DNA from 3 places in the Congzhengia sp. genome. Region 1 is predicted to be linked to each of the others. Evidence: predicted binding sites of a transcription regulator. Region 1 holds the regulator's gene; each other region holds the start of a gene.

Evidence for each region. The regulator Rex, encoded in region 1, represses fermentation and respiration genes when NADH is low (regulators of the CRP and FNR family bind a similar motif). The targets are predictions, from matches to a motif close to ATTGTTAANNNNTTAACAAT.
Region 2: the regulator Rex is predicted to act here: its motif matches at 3,333-3,352, upstream of WIG73_RS05655 (sn-glycerol-1-phosphate dehydrogenase).
Region 3: the regulator Rex is predicted to act here: its motif matches at 3,637-3,656, upstream of WIG73_RS06410 (OadG family transporter subunit).

What each region holds. Positions count from the first base shown of each region.
Region 1 covers NZ_JAXUNN010000017.1:14,461-19,965, reverse strand. Annotated here, with positions in the region: gene WIG73_RS03225 (hypothetical protein) at 1-1,049, shown strand, start outside; gene WIG73_RS03220 (hypothetical protein) at 1,221-1,565, shown strand; gene WIG73_RS03215 (hypothetical protein) at 1,543-2,517, shown strand; tRNA gene WIG73_RS03210 (tRNA-Arg) at 2,634-2,709, opposite strand; gene WIG73_RS03205 (redox-sensing transcriptional repressor Rex) at 2,742-3,383, opposite strand; gene WIG73_RS03200 (zinc ribbon domain-containing protein) at 3,458-3,871, opposite strand; gene WIG73_RS03195 (Gfo/Idh/MocA family oxidoreductase) at 4,056-5,351, shown strand; gene WIG73_RS03190 (aminoglycoside phosphotransferase family protein) at 5,348-5,505, shown strand, end outside.
Region 2 covers NZ_JAXUNN010000028.1:44,666-50,170, reverse strand. Annotated here, with positions in the region: gene WIG73_RS05665 (copper amine oxidase N-terminal domain-containing protein) at 1-408, shown strand, start outside; gene WIG73_RS05660 (hypothetical protein) at 430-2,013, shown strand; gene WIG73_RS05655 (sn-glycerol-1-phosphate dehydrogenase) at 2,050-3,234, opposite strand; gene WIG73_RS05650 (AraC family transcriptional regulator) at 3,364-4,170, shown strand; gene WIG73_RS05645 (AraC family transcriptional regulator) at 4,199-4,996, opposite strand; gene WIG73_RS05640 (pyruvate formate lyase family protein) at 5,164-5,505, shown strand, end outside.
Region 3 covers NZ_JAXUNN010000030.1:78,104-83,608, reverse strand. Annotated here, with positions in the region: gene WIG73_RS06425 (hypothetical protein) at 12-1,574, shown strand; gene queA (tRNA preQ1(34) S-adenosylmethionine ribosyltransferase-isomerase QueA) at 1,621-2,646, opposite strand; gene WIG73_RS06415 (MurR/RpiR family transcriptional regulator) at 2,648-3,505, opposite strand; gene WIG73_RS06410 (OadG family transporter subunit) at 3,770-4,093, shown strand; gene WIG73_RS06405 (biotin/lipoyl-containing protein) at 4,130-4,495, shown strand; gene WIG73_RS06400 (sodium ion-translocating decarboxylase subunit beta) at 4,980-5,505, shown strand, end outside.

The DNA.
Region 1 (5,505 bases):
TACAAGGAGAGTTATCGGCGATTATCACAGGGAAAAAGCTGGGTGATGACTTGGCGGTATTTGGACGCACTTGCAATTGGCTGCTGACAAAGCGTGTGACCGATGCATTTGACGCAACGAACGGCGCGGCAGACCAGTTGGTATACACCAAAGTGCAGGAGGCTTTTTTTGATTCGCCAGTAATCAGAGGCGACTCTATTCCATTGCTTCCATCAATTACTGTGGAACGCACTGAAAAGTGCGAAACATTTTCGTTTGTGCAGGAATGTTTGAAACAACAGGGGTTGGGACATGAAATGCGGTTCAATTTCGCTGAAAAAGAGTGGATATTTCAGATACGAAATGGTAATAAAAATAACCCCCTTGTAATTTCTACCGTTAACCGCAACGCGTATGATGTTGTGATGGACAGTGATTCGTTGAATCTATGCACTGACGGCTGGTACAAACAAAAATATCAAAATATGGGTGAGTGGGATCCGCAAGTAAATCTTTTATTAGATTCTGATGGCAACACAATATCGGGTACATCAATTACCAACGGTACTGCTGCAAATCCCATTCCAAGTAACTTTGCCAAGTGCTGGAAAGTAAGATTCAAGCAAAATTCAACGTATACTTCTTATGTTAAGTTCGGCGTTAGACTCTATCCCGGTGATTTTGTTGTGTGCGACAATAAAACCGGTATATTAAAAAAGGCAGATAAAACAGATCCGTTTTGGGTTAAAATTTCAAAGAGTTCACCTGTAATTAACATTTTGCGGTGGGAAAGTCTATTGTCCGGCGGCAGTGAAAGCGAGGCGTTTTTGGAACTTAACAACGCACGAATTACTGATGGTATACAAGGCAAAACCGTAGGTGTGCGCTTTGGAAATGAGGATGGGTACAAACGTAATGAGTGTGATTACACACTTGGTGATATTGTGCTTGTGGAGTGGCAAAGCGGAACGTATAAGAAGCGTGCCCGCAAGCGTATTGTGGGGGTGAATCTTTGGTATGAGACTGGTAACATCGGTGAGGAGCCGGTTTTTGAAGATGTAGAGTTGTAAATTTATGAAGCGGCAAAAAGACTCACGGCGGCGTGAGTCTTTTTTGCTGAATATTTTTCTTAGAAGCACCATTCTTTGATACACAACCAGCATTGAGGGCATCGGAGTGTGGACATTTGGCTAAGGTAGCAGCTTCTTGTGGAGAAAAATCAAAATAAAGGAGTGTTTGTAGTGGCAAGAAATCAAGGCTATGACATAACAGGTCAGCGATTCGGAAAACTGGTTGTCTTAGGTAAAGGCGAAAGCAAAGGTCCCGGACGAACAACATGGAACTGCAAATGTGACTGCGGAAACGAAAAAAACATTCGTGGCGATGCTCTGAAAAGCGGATATACAAAATCCTGTGGAAACTGTTTGCGGAGTGAAAAAGCAATAAAAGAATTGTTTGTTATGGTTCCCGTTCCATTACGCGAGGTGTGTGAAAACGCAAGGAAGAACCAACTCACTTTCGGGCAGTATGTAGCGAAAGAATATACAAGGCGAATGAAAGGTGGTGGATGGCATAAAAATACCTGATGAACAAATAGAGAAATTAATGAATGAATATAAGGTTTATATCAATAAAATAATTAATCATACATACCACCGAGTGAAGCCTGAGATGAAAGATGAACTTTGTCAAGTAGGGCTGATTGGACTTTGGAAGGGAATAAAAGCTTATTATAAACGTGAGCCAAAGGAATTTAATCAAAAGGAATTTGTTGATACAATCTGTGCGTATATACGCTACGAAATGGCTAATCTGTTTGAAAAACTGAATGTTATAAAAATTAGCAGCAATCAGTGGCGCAATTACGTGGAGGCAAAAAGAATTATTGCAGTCAATTCAAATGTTTCTGAAAAACATTTGAATTATTTACTTCAAGAAGCAGGGCTTAGATATGATTGGTATCTTAAAGTTAAGAATGCCCTTAGCGTTGCCTCATTAGATGCTGTAATTGATAATGGAAGCGATACTGATAAATATAATATTATTCAATGCAACGATTGCAATATTAAAAAGTTTATTGATCAGACATATCTTGACTATATTATTCAGTCAGCCTTTGCAGGTGTAAAATTAGACCGGGATAAAAGCTTAATTCAGACATGGATTGCCAGCATTTATAACGGAACTGAGCTTGAACGGACACAACTTGCTAAGATTTATAAACTCTCGTCCAGCATGGTTGGTGTTGTACTATCAAGATTTGTTGAAATATGCCGTTTTGTCAGAGCTTGCGACAAGACATTTCATAGTAATCCAAAAGGTTATATTGAATTCCCAGAAATCAAGAGGAGTGACACGGTAGATAAAAAAATCCCGGGTGTAAAATGGATACTGCGAAACCGAAAATGGAAAGTTGAAATCAGCGTAGGCAAATATAAAACCGTTTTTATTGGCTATTTTAAAAACTACGGGGATGCGGTCAGTGCGCGGCGGGATGCTGAAGTTAAGTATCGCGGAAAAAGCAATATTGTGATATGAATTCCGATTAATACATTTTTACAATGACACGAACGTTAAATTAATTTTGGTTATAAATTATTGAAAAGGAAAAGGCCACAAACTCAAAGAAACATTGAATTCGAGACCTTAAAGCTTGGTGCGCCTGATAGGATTTGAACCTACGGCACCCGGCGTCGGAGGCCGGTGCTCTATCCACTGAGCTACAGACGCATGAAAAGGTTTGTTTTTCAAACCTTTTCTATTTAATTTTCGTTTATCTTTGTAATTTTGTAGGATAATGTCATTAAACTGTCGCTTAAATGCACATTCTCTATAGCAACGTCGTCTGGAACCGCAATTTCTGTATATGAAAAATTCCAAAGTCCCTTAATGCCAGCAGAAATCAAACGTTTTGCAATGTCCCTTACTTCACTCCGCGGCAGCGACAGGGCAGCAATGTCAACGATATTTTGCTTACAAAAATCTTCCAATTTCGAAATATCGCTGACAACAATACCTTTAATTGTGGTTCCAATTTTTTTTGCATCATTGTCAAAAATGCCGATTACTTTAAACCCGCGCTTTTCAAGATTTGCATAATTTACCAGCGCATGTCCCATATTTCCTGCGCCAATAATAATCAAAGAATATCCATGATTTAGTCCTAAAATTTCTCCGATTTCAGCATATAGGTTTGGAACATTATAGCCGTAACCCTGTTGTCCGAACCCGCCAAAACAGTTAAAATCCTGTCTGATTTGAGAGGCCGTAACGCCCATTTTTTCGCTGAGCGCCGCAGAGGATATCCGGTTCACACCTTGTTTCATCAATTCGCCTAAATATCGGTAATATCTAGGTAGGCGCTTAATGACAACCATAGGCACTTCATTCTGTTCACTTTTCACTTTTCCACCTACATTTCACAAAACCTACAAGATAATATTATAAGGTAATTCTTCACATTTGTCAATAAAAAATTTTAAACCACATCGACCTCAGTAATTTCTTCCACATTTAAATCGTCATCATCTGGGTCGTTGTTTGTAAATTTATAGCCGCAGCCAGAGCAGAACTGCGCGTCAGCCGGGTTGCTTTTCGTGCAGTTAGGACAAATTTTTTCATTTTTTAATGTTGAGCTAACCTCAGAAAGCTCGTCAAGACGATCGTAAAGCTCGTTAATTTTTGCAATTGTTTCTTCAATTTTTTTTGTATCCGGTTCAGCTCCGTCTTTTTGAGAAAGGTAAACCAGTTCGCCTAAAACCTTAAAGTTTGTTCCAATTTCCGATTTCGTGTTTACCATGCTGAGCTTCACTTTCGACATTTCTACAAGCTCGCTGGACTTTTTCGCCACTTTATCGGCTGTATTTTTGATTTCTGAGAAAAAATTATCCATTTAAAAAACCTCCTTTAAAGATATGTTTTATTCTCTTAGCGTTTATAATATTATATCATAAATAAAAGCAATGTGAAACATAATTTCAAAAATTTAATATTTTTTTAAATAAATCTGTTAATTTTATTGTAAAATAAGGATAATTATGTTAAAATTGAGTTAGTTTGTTTTGGATGGTGAGAAAATGAAAAAGTTAAAAGCAATCCTGATTGGAGCCGGGCTGCGCGGAATTACATACACAGACTTTATTGCGGAAAACCGAGATAAATTTGAACTTGTAGCCGTGGCAGAGCCGGCAGACAGCAGAAGAAATTATATTAAGAAAAAACACGCGCTTTCAAACGGGCTTTGTTTTACAGACTATAAACCACTTTTAGAAAAGGGTAAAATTGCGGATGTTGCGATTATTGCCACCATGGACAGGGACCATTTTGAACCTGTCATGGAAGCAATTCGTGTGGGCTACGATATTTTGCTGGAAAAACCCATTGCTCCCACGCCAAGGGAGTGCGAGGCCATAACCAGCCTTGCAGAAAAAATGGGTTCACGCATTTTGGTCTGCCACGTTCTGCGGTTTACACCTTTTTTTGTTGCCTTGAAAGAGATTATCGACAGCGGCAAAATTGGGGAGGTTGTTTCCATATCCCAAATTGAGTGTGTTGGCAATGAACATCAGAGCCACAGCTTTGTCCGCGGCAACTGGGGAAACGAGGCAAAAAGCTCGTTTATGCTGCTGCAAAAATCCTGTCACGACATGGATATTCTGCAGTGGCTGATTGGAACAGAATGCAGACAGGTGCAGTCTTTTGGCAGCTTAACTTATTTTACTGAAAAAAATGCGCCCAACGGTGCGCCGGATTATTGCATTGAGGGCTGCCCTGTGGGAGAAACCTGTCCCTATAACGCTGTGAAGCTTTACTTAAAAAGCGACAGCGACTGGTTCCGTTCTGCCAGCACAAAAATGGTGAACCCGAATGACGATGACGTGAAAAAAGCAATATCTTCCACACAATATGGCAAATGTGTGTTTCGGTGCGATAACAATGTAGTAGACCACCAGGTGGTGAACCTGCTGTTTGACGGAGGCGTTACCGTTTCGTTTACCATGTGCGCCTTTAACAAGGGAGGCCGAACCATTCACATTATGGGAACGAAAGGTGAAATTGAAGCGCGCTTAGAAGACAACAAGCCCATTCAAATTTATACGTTTGCGGACAAATCCGTTTCCGAATATGATTATGCCGCAATGGGCGGAGAGGGGCAGGCCGGAGGGCACAGCGGCGGCGACGAGGGAATTATGGAAGCATTTTATAACTACATTGCCAATGGGGAAGCCGGCAAAAACATTTGCACGGTGGAACGCTCCTTAAAAAACCACTATATTGCCTTTGCCGCAGAACATTCAAGGCGTTCGGGCACGGTGATAAACGTAGAGGACTATATGAATTCTATAAAAAATGAAGAGGATTATTCAATATGATTGAACGTTATTTATCAGATATTTGCGGCGCCTTCGGAATTAAATCGGAGGGCATATCCTTTGGCGGAGGCCACATTAACGACACCTACAGTGCAGAAAAAGACGGCCGTCCCTGTGTGTTGCAGCGGATTAATACAGAGGTTTTTAAAAAACC
Region 2 (5,505 bases), on a different contig from region 1:
TTAACGATTACAGCAGTAGCTTCCCTGTTCGTTTTCACGGCATCTGCAGAGGAAACGCCTATTACACTGACCTTTAACGGCAGCCCGGTGGCGTGTGACGTGCCGCCTCAAATTGTAGATGACCGGACGCTGGTCCCCATGCGCGCCGCTTTGGAGGCTTTAGGCGCCTCCATTTTATGGGACGAAAGCACCAGCACCGTTCACGCTCAAGGGCCGGACGGCACGGTTGTAAGCCTTCAAATCGGCTCGGACAAGCTGTTTGTTCCCGGTGATGTTATCACCTTAGACGTGCCTGCCAGAATCATTGGCGACAGAACCATGGTGCCCATCCGCGCCATTGCGGAAAGCCTGCACTGCGAAGTGTACTGGGTGCCGGAAAATCGGGAAGTGGCAATTTATAAATATTAATCTTTTACGGAGATGGTGAAAATGAAAAAGCTTTTGTCTCTGATTTTGGTATTTCTTTTTCTGAACTCCGTTTCTGCGGTCTCAGCGGCGGAAACTGTTGTTGGTAACATTTATTCTACGGACATTTTAGCCTATGTAAACGGCAAGCAAATTGACTCGTATAACATTGGCGGTAAGACGGCTATTTTTGTTGAGGATTTGTACGACTGGGAACATAACGAGCGCAGTTACGGGTTTATCTGGAGCTATAATGACGAGAAGCGGATTCTCACCGTATCAAGCGACGGAAGAAAAGGCTTTGGCAGTTACGATGCTCCCCGCGGACAGACTGGCACTATACTAGGAAACGTTTATGCCACCGACATTCAGGTGTACTTCAATGGCCATGAGGTTCCCGGCTATAACATCGGCGGAAGAACAGCAGTGTGTATTGAAGATTTAGGAACCGTGGACGAAACAAGCCAGAATTTTCAGTTTGGTTATTCTAATTATTTATGTAATTTTAAATGGGATGAGGCAAACCGCACAGTTTCGCTTGAGACCTACCTACAAGATGACTTTGACTGGTTGAATCATTTCCCCAACTATAAGTTGAAATTTTTCTTGAAAGACGATCAGCTTTCCTGTACGTTCGACCAGCTAAATCCCTACCAGTGCACACTGGAAACGGAGTTTTCAGAAAACTTCTTGCGTGATGCTTATCGAATCAAGCCTGTTTATATGAACGGCGAATACGCCGGAAATCTTGTGTTGGATGGCGAAGGCGGATTTGTTGCTCAGTTCCAGTTCCATACTCTTTACAAGCACACAAAAGACCTGGCTGAAATGCTGACTTATGAAGAAGCCAAACAGTATGTTTCTGATAACTTTGAAGTTTTAGACACCCGTGAGGATGAAAACGCCGTCACTTATCTTGCAAAGCAGGGCGAAGTACGGTATCTGCTGCATGCTATGAAAAGGGGTGGTCTTGTGCAGGACGGAATATTTCACAGCGGCTATACCACTGTTGAACTGGGAGAGGTGACAAACCCGGAAAACTCAGACTTTGGTCAGCCCTATGTGTATCTTTACCCTTTTGGCGGACCGCACGGCGCTACAAGCTGTAAATTGATGTATGCAACCGATCAGTTTGACTTTGCCATTTCCTATAACAGCTTTCAGGATATGGCTCTTTCCCAATACAGTTCCATTTGCTCCACGATAGGCGTTGCGGATTTGGTCATTGACGGAAAGCATTGCAAAATTGATGCGATTGAAGCATATGAGTATAAAAGCAATATTTTTGTAGACGTTGACCAAATTGTTGAAATATTAGGAATTAATTATTGTTTTCAGAACGGCAACTTTGTTTTTGAAACAAATAATGAAAAACATGAAATTAGCATTTCCCTTGATACCGTCAAATATCACGAACCGGTTTACAAGGAAATTTATAACATGATTACAGGAGATATTCTGTTAAATGGGGAAAAAACAGCGTTTACTTATCTTGCCGGCGGATCGTTGCTTACGAATGGAGCCTTCTATGAAAAAGAGGTCCAGCCATATCTATACGATGGGAAAGCATACGTTCCATTTCATTTCTTTGAATTAATTTATTCTTAAAATCAAAAGCATGCCGCCAAAAGGCGGTATGCTTTTTTATTTGTTAAGGCAATACTTTTTCATAACCTCGTCATAGGACTGTTCGGCATAATCCTCAAGTTTTCCGAACCGGTGCAGATATTCTAAAAGGGTGTAACGCTCGCGAAATGCGCGCCCCCGCAGCACGCCTTCTACATACCGTTTTCTGTCTGTTACCGTAAACGGCAGCCTCAGCGTTTTTTGCAGCGTTTCCACTTCATAGAACAGCGGCAAATATTTTTTAATTAATGCTTTCACCGTTTCGTCCTGGGTTTCCCTGTAAAGCCGCTCATACATCACCATAGCAACAAAGGTGGCCTCACCCACCTCAATGCCGTGTAGGTTAGGCGTTTTGCCCTCCTCCAAATCCATAACCTCCCAGGTCTGCCCAATCATGTGCTCGGTGCCGGAGGCCGGCCGCGAACTGCCGGTATATGCAATGCCCAGGCCTGACAAAATCAGTCCGTCCACTGTGTTTTTGATGGTATAAATATCGCGTTCAAACAGCTTTTCAGAGGATTCAATACAAGTTTTTGTGGCCTGAATTACCATATCGGCCACCTTTTCGCAGTAATATTCCCCGGTCATCATACGGGAGAGTTCCCAGTCTAAAATGGCTATATACTTTCCAATCATATCGCCTACGCCGGCCATAAGCAGCTCTTTCGGCGCTGCGGCGGCAATGTTTAAATCAATGATGATGTGGCGTGCAATGGAGCAGGTATAAACAATTTTTTTGTTCCCCACAATTAAAGGTGCAACCACCGACGCAAACCCGTCCATAGACGGAGCGGTGCCCAAAATTCCATATTCAATCCCCAGCCGGTAGCTTACCATTCTGCAAATGTCGTTTACAGAGCCTGAGCCTACGGCCAAAATAAAGTCCGGGTTATTGGAAAAGTGGTTAATGTCGTAGATATCTTCGTCCCACCCTGCTTCAATCAGAACCCGTCCAACGTTCTTGTCGGTGGGGAGCGCCCCTGCCTCTAAAAGAAAGGTGTGGGATAATATCCCTTTTTCTTTTAAAAGCGCCTCTGTCCGCTTCCCCGCGGCCTGATAGGTGTTTTCATCCGCTACTAAAAATATGCTTTTATATTCTGACAGAATTTCGCCTATTTTTTCAACTGCGTGTTCTCCAACCTCTACGGTTTTCACCGGTGCGGTATGTTTTTTTTGTACGCAGCTGCATTCCATTTCGAGCATGCATAACACTCCTTTCCCTTTTATTTTAATTTTATTATTCTGAAAATAATATCTTAATATTGGTACATATTTTAAAAATATTGCTTTTCTATTTGCTTTGTGATAAAATTTTAAGAAGGAGGCGGTTTTGTGGAACATTACGAAAAATTTATTTACCGGCAGTCAGGGCCTAACCAGCTCTCCGGAAAAAAACATGTGCATCCGGACGAATTTGAATTGCTTTTCGTAACGAACGGACGCGGGCGCGTAATGATTGGCGCAAGGTTATTTCCGCTGACGCCCGGCACGTTTTACATAATCAACGGAGAGGACGTGCACAGCGTTACGCCGGACACTGGCACAGAATATGTAAGAACCATTTTAAATCTGCCCAAAGAATATCTCAACAGATTGCTTGCCTCCGCAAAAGAGCCGGAACTGCTGCCCATGCTTTTGCAAAAGGGCGCAGTGCGTCTTGATTCTCTGGCTGCCGAACGGGTTGAAAGAGACTTTGAGTCTGTTTACAACGCAAAGGAACACAAAAACCTTCTGTTTGCCGGCGCACTGCTTGCTCTTTTTTCAGCCTGCACAGCTTCTGCCTCCCAGGTTTCACCTGATTTTGGCGGAATAATTTCCTCGGTGCTGTCTTACATTGACCAGAACATTACGGCGAAAATCACGCTGGACGACATTGAAAAGCACACGTTTGTGAGCAAATATCACATTTGCCACAAGTTTAAAAGGACCGTGGGCATGACGCCGGGGGAATATATTTTAAAGCGGCGGCTGTCGTTAGCAAAAAAGCTTTTGTCCGGCAGTGATTCTGCCCTTTCTGAAATTGCCTTGTCAACCGGGTTTGGCAGTTTTTCTTACTTTAGCTCCAGCTTTAAACGCCTTGAGGGAATTACTCCCACGGAGTACCGCAGGAGGTATCGTAACAGCCCCCTGGCTAAATAAAGAAAACAGTAAGAAAAGCTGAAAAATTTTAATCATTCAGCTTTTCTTTTCTATATTTTCCGGGAGATATGCCCTCCATTTTTTTAAAAACTCGACTGAAATATTGCAGAGAAGAAAAACCGCTTTTAAGAGCACAAGTTTCTAAAGATAAAAAAGAATGTTTCATAAGTCTTTGTGCATTATTTATTCGAATTGCGTTTATATATTTCGATGGAGACATATTATATTGACTTTTGAAAAGCTTTCTAAAGTAGACATCGCTTATGTCAAGATTATCTGCTAACACGGAAATACTCAGTGACAAATCATTAAAATGAGTATCAATATATTCTTTTGCTTCTGTTATTTTTGTTTTTATAGAATTGCTCATATAATTCGTGCTTGCAGTTAGTGCAATAATACCATAGATATCGTATAAAATGGACATACACTCAAAAAAGGAAATACTTGTATGATGTGTGTATATGTATAAAAGTTTCCTAAAGGTATTCTCTGCATAAGATGCGTTACTGGGTGCATAAATATTACTTTTTTTTAAATCATGGTTTTCGAACTCAAAATCACAAAATATAAATTGATATTCGTCTGAATGAATATACATTGTATAGTTGGCGTGGTGAGCAAGATAAAATATATCACCGGCATTTACAGTGAATTCTTGATTGTCATTAAAGTTATATGTACAGCTTCCCGAGATAACATATACAAATGCGTCGCTGTGTCTGTCTTTAACGGTAAGTAATTTGCGAATATGTTCATTCTTTGCTTTTATCACATCTATAATTTGCCTAATACTAAATTTATTTTCGACTATATCAAGTTCCATTACATCGTCTTCTTTTCTTTTATTTGTATAAAATTTTATCATAAGATACTGAGAAAATCAACATAAATTTTATCTAAAGTTTCGAAAAGTATAAATTATTTGATAATTCATATTTACAATATAATTCTGTTACTATACAATTGTATCAAAAGGAGTTGATGAGATTTATGCCATTAGCAAGAAAAGAGTTATTGGATTATGCAGAGCGGCACTCAAGCAAAGAAGATGCATGCGATGTATTGGAGGCAGATTGTAAAATTATTATTTATCTGCTTGATAATTGCAAAATTACAGTTCCAGAAAATAATCGTTTTTTTGTAAATGTGAATTGCAAAGGAATTTTAAATCAGATTGCATGGAAAAGAGCGGTTATATATGATGAGGAGCTAAAAAAAAATAAGCTTTCGGACGGATGCAACGCATTGGCATTTACCGGTACATTTGATATCAGTCACACAACAGCCGAATGGGAAAGGGTTATTTCTCTGGGCGTATATGGAATTAGAACA
Region 3 (5,505 bases), on a different contig from region 1:
GGAGGAGTAAAATGGCAAGGAGTTTAAAATGTACGATATGCATTTTTATGTGCATTTACATGATTTTTGGAATTCAAGCGGTTACAGCGGAACCAGAAGTTATCATTTGGGAGCCGACAGCGCGGGTAGTAATTAAAGGAGCTGTTGACAGTGCAAAAGCAGGAGAGCCGGTGACGGTTATACTGTTGGATAAAGAAGCAGACCCGCAGAATTATCAGTCAGATGATGTCGGATTTCTTGACCAAATAATCGTGAGTGAGGATGGCGGCTATCAGTTTTCGTTTACACTCAACAAGGCAATTGAGCGGTATAAGCTGGTGATGTATCTTGCCGGTGAAAACATTACAAAGAGTGTAATTTCTGCTACCACAAACAACAAGCTGATATCTGCGCAGGTCGATATAACGCGCGGTGTTACGGCAGCGGACATTTTAGTGAATTTTACAAACGATTTACAAGTTGAAAACTCTACATATGTAGTTATTGCTTCCTATTATGATGAAAGCAATAAATTGCTTTTGGTGGAGTCTACTCCGGTGAAGGATCTGTCGAATACATTTCAATCGTCGGACCGCATTACAACGCAATATCCAGATGGAGCAAAGTATTTAAAGGTGTTTGTCTGGGATTCAACGGAAACAATGATTCCCCTTGCAGCTCCGGCAAAATCAGACCTTGATGAAGTGAAAACAATTGCGTGCTGGGGCGATAGCCTGACTTATGGACGGAACCAGGGCACCGACTGTTCCTATCCGAAAGTGCTTGCAGAGCTAACGGGCCTTGAGGTTTATAACATGGGCGTGGGCGGTGAAACGGCCACAACAATTGCCGCAAGGCAGGGTGCTTTGGACATTGTCATTGACAAGGCCTTTACGATTCCGGCAGACAAAACCCCGGTTGAAATTACATTTAAGTCCTCCGACGGCGGCGTAGTAACTCCTAGAAATGCAAGCGCTGGCGGCTGGAATCCCTGCACCATTAACGGTGTGGAGGGAACGTTGTCAATTAGTATTAATACGGAGGTGTGGCCCCGTGTGTTAAACTGGGCCAAGTTCACAAGAACAACGCCCGGTACGGCAGTATCTGTTTCTGCTGGTACAAAACTGGTGCCCCAGGCGCAGTCTGGCAATGGCGATATCAATATCTTTTTTACCGGCACAAACGGTGGTTGGACGCCTGCAAACACCAACGCAAACGACAATTCGCCTGAAGATGTTGCGGCTTTGGTTGCGCTGATTCAGAAGCAAATTGCCCATACAAAGTCTGATAAGTATGTAGTTATTGGCCTGACCAACGGTGGAACTTATGCATGGGACAGTTTGAACGCCGCGCTGGCCCAGGCATTTGGGAACCGATTTTTAGACGCAAAAGCCTATTTGGCTTCGATGCAGGCGCTAAATGACGCAGGCATTGTGCCTACTGAAACAGATTTGCAGTTTTTAGGGGAAGGAAAAATACCTTTGTCACTCAACTGCTCACCAGAGGACACAACGCATTTAAGCGATGTTGGCTATACGCTTTTGGCAAAACAGGTTTATCAGAAACTGCTGGAGCTTGGTTTTATTTCAAAATAAAAAGCAAAACGCACTGCGAATTCCGCGGTGCGTTTTTTCTGAATATTTATAAAATAAGCATTGCGTCGCCAAAGCTAAAGAAGCGGTATTGTTCCTGAACTGCTTCGCGGTAAGCGGCCAAAACATGCTCTTTGCCTGCCAGGGCGGACACAAGCATGATTAACGTGGACTTCGGCAGATGAAAATTTGTAATTAACCCGTCTAGGCATTTAAACCGATAACCGGGATAAATAAAAATGTTTGTATATCCTGAGGCGGGCGCGAGAAAACCGTTTTCATCCGCTATGGACTCGACCACACGGGTTGACGTTGTGCCGACGCAAATCACTTTCCCTCCGCTGCGTTTGGTGCTGTTAATGATTTCTGCGGTTTCATTTGTTACATGGTAGTATTCAGAATGCATTAAATGGTCGGTCACTTTGTCTGCCTTTACAGGCCGAAAGGTGCCCAGCCCAACATGAAGCGTAACAAACGCCAGCTTTACGCCCTTTGCCTTAACCGCCTCCAGCATTTCCTCGTTAAAGTGCAGGCCGGCGGTTGGGGCTGCGGCGGAACCGTCATGCTTGGCATAAACCGTTTGGTAACGGTTGCGGTCGGCAAGTTTTTCATGAATATAAGGCGGCAGGGGCGTTTCGCCAAGTTCTGATAGGATTTCGTTAAAAATACCGTTATAATAAAACTTTACCAGCCGGTTTCCGCCTTCGGTAATTTCTAAAATTTCAGCTTTCAGCCGTCCGTCTCCAAAAGAAATAACATGACCCGGTCTGCATTTTTTTCCGGGTTTTAAAATTACATCCCACACATCATTATCCTTTTGCGCCAGCAGAAGGAACTCAACCGGGGCCTTTGTATCCTCCCGCTGACCAAACAGGCGGGCCGGAATGACCTTTGTGTCGTTAAGCACCAGGCAGTCGCCTGGATTTAAATAGGAAAGAATATCGCGAAAATGCTTGTGCTCAGTTTTTCCTGTGACCTTGTCCAAAACCAAAAGACGTGAGGCAGGCCGGTCTGCAAGCGGGGTTTGCGCAATTAGTTCCTCCGGCAGGTCATAATCAAAATCTGTTACCAACATCTCATTTTTCTCCATTGTCATACACCTCGTTATCCTGCCAAATGCTTTCCAGTTTTTTTAATGTTTTGCTGGCTTCGTCCTTTCGTTTCATTCCGATTGCCACAACCAGCGCATTTAAAACAGAAAGCGGCGCAACCAGAGAGTCCACAAAGGACTCCATGTCGCTTTTGGCAAGCAATGTATGGTCGGATAGCTCTAAAATAGGGGAGTTTTCCCCGTCGGTAACGCCAATTACCGCCGCGCCCATTTTTTTTGCGTAGCGCAGTGCCCGCACGGTTCTAAGGGAATACCGCGGGAAGCTGATGCCGATAACTACATCGCCGCTTTGCACGCGGAACATTTGCTCAAAAATTTCCCCTGCGCTGGCGGTGTTCACCAGGTGAATGTTTGAAAACATATGGTTTAAATAGTATCCTAAAAACCCGGCCAGGGAGGAGGCGCTGCGCAGACCGATAATATAAATATTTTCGGCGTTTAAAATTTTGTCGATGGCACCGAGAAACGCCTGGCGGTCGATTTGTGCAAGGGTGGTTTTAATTTTATCAATATCGGCGTTTAGAACAGACGTTAAAATGTCTGTGCCGCGGTATAAGTCATAGGCCCGGTCCATGCGCTGAACACTGGTCAGCCGGGACTTTGCATAGTCCTTCAGCGCCTGCTGAAAGTGCTGATATTTTCCGTAGCCAAGCTCTGAAGAAAACCGCACCACCGTGGCCTCACTGACCCCAGCCGCCAAAGAGAGCTGTTCAACGTTCATAAACGCAGCCTTATCGTAATTTTTTCGTATGTATTCGGCGATTAGCTTGTGCCGTTTGCTCATTGATGAAAAGTCCTTGTCAATTTGTGTAAGAATATCCATGCCGTTTGCCTTTCTTTATCCATTTTCATATAATATCATATCGGTTTTTTAGTAAAATTACAATAGGAATGGCCTATTTTTTTTTACTTTTTCGCTTTTTTATTCAAAAATATAAAAATTTGTAAATTCATATTGATATTTTCTTGTCATTTTGATAAAATGATATATAAGCGCATAGGATTGGCTTTTTCTGGAGAGGTTGTGGAAACTGCTTGTTTTATGCAGACGGTAAAGGCGAAATCTATGAAGGGAGGTTGGCATGTAATGACAATTTCATTGAAGGCAGCGGAACAAATTGGAGATTTTACAGTGTTTGGTTTCGGTTTTGGTCTTGTTTTTGTAGGTCTTATATGCATCATTTTAATTTGCAGCATTGTTGGCGCCCTGTGTAAAAGCCTGATTAAAGACAAGGGCAACGGCGCAGATACTGCTGCAGTGCAGGATGCAGGAAATTTGGCGCCTGCAGCTGTAAGCGGCGGCTATCAGGATAAAGGCGAATTTGTGGCGGCGGTTTCTGCAGTGATTGCGGAGGAACTTGGCACAGACGTAACCGGAATTCGGGTACTTTCTATTAAAAAATTATCATAATAACAATTTATGGAATGAAAGGAAATGACTGAAACGATGAAAAAGTATAAAGTAAATGTAAACGGAACCGATTATGAAATTGCAATTGAACTGATGGACGGCAATGCTAAAGCAGAGGAATTAAAATCTGCTCCCAAAGCAGCACCTGAAGCGCCAAAGGCACCTGCTGCACCTGCTGCAGCCGGCGCTGGTGAAAAGGTTACATGTCCGATGCCGGGCAACATTTTAGCTGTGAACGTGAACGTGGGCGACAGCGTAAAAGAGGGCCAGGTTCTTATGGTTTTAGAAGCAATGAAAATGGAAAATGAAATTATGGCACCGTGCAGCGGAAAAATTACATCTGTTGGCGTTACAAAAGGCGCGACCGTTGAAAGCGGCGCACTGCTTTGCACAATCGAATAATTGGGAAGGGGCTAAAAACATGAGCAAAAAAATATTTTCTGCTTGTCTTTTGGTTTTAGTTGTTCTTTCCTGTTCACTCACTGCATTTTGCGCAGATAATTCGGAGTCTTCTGTTATCGCTGTGAAATCCGCAGACTATAATGATTTGGATAAGAAAATTACTTTAACAATCGAAAATACAGGCAATGAAGACATTGCAGACTCTGTTTTGCAGTTTGATTACAACGAGTCTGAAATTAAAATTAACAACTATCAGGGCGGCATTATGACCGGCGAAATTGCCGCAGGCGCCGCTGTTGATATTATTCTTTCTGCAGAAGTTACAAATTTTACAGGCAATTTGCCGCAGATGGGATTTGTATTTCAGTACATAACGGCAACTGGCGGCACCATTGATTTGTCGCAGGAGTCAGCTTCCAGCGTTAAAATGGTTACAGTGCAGAACATTTTTGCAGACACGGAGTCTGCCGGCGGAGTGTCGCTGATGAAGGCCATTGGGGGATTTTTAGGCGACACGGGCTTTGCACTGATTGCAAACAACTGGAAAGTTTTGATTATGATTTTAATTTCCTTTGTTTTAATGTATCTTGCAATTGTGAAAAAGTTTGAACCCTTGCTGCTCCTCCCCATTGCATTTGGTATGCTGCTCACCAACCTGCCCGGCGCAGGAATGTATAATGCGGAATTATTTGCAGACGGCCATGTTCATTGGGAGATGTTCGGCGGAAAGGGCAACATTACGCCGGGGCTTTTGGATTATTTATACTTAGGCGTAAAGCTGGGAATTTATCCCTGTCTGATATTCATTGGTGTCGGCGCAATGACGGACTTTGGCCCTTTAATTGCAAACCCCAAGAGCCTGCTTTTGGGCGCAGCTGCACAGCTGGGTATTTTCTTAACCTTTTTTGGCACAAGAATATTGTTTGGATTTACACCTTTTGAAGCGGCGTCAACCGGCATCATCGGCGGTGCAGACGGCCCGACGGCAATTTTTGTTACGTCGAAGCTGG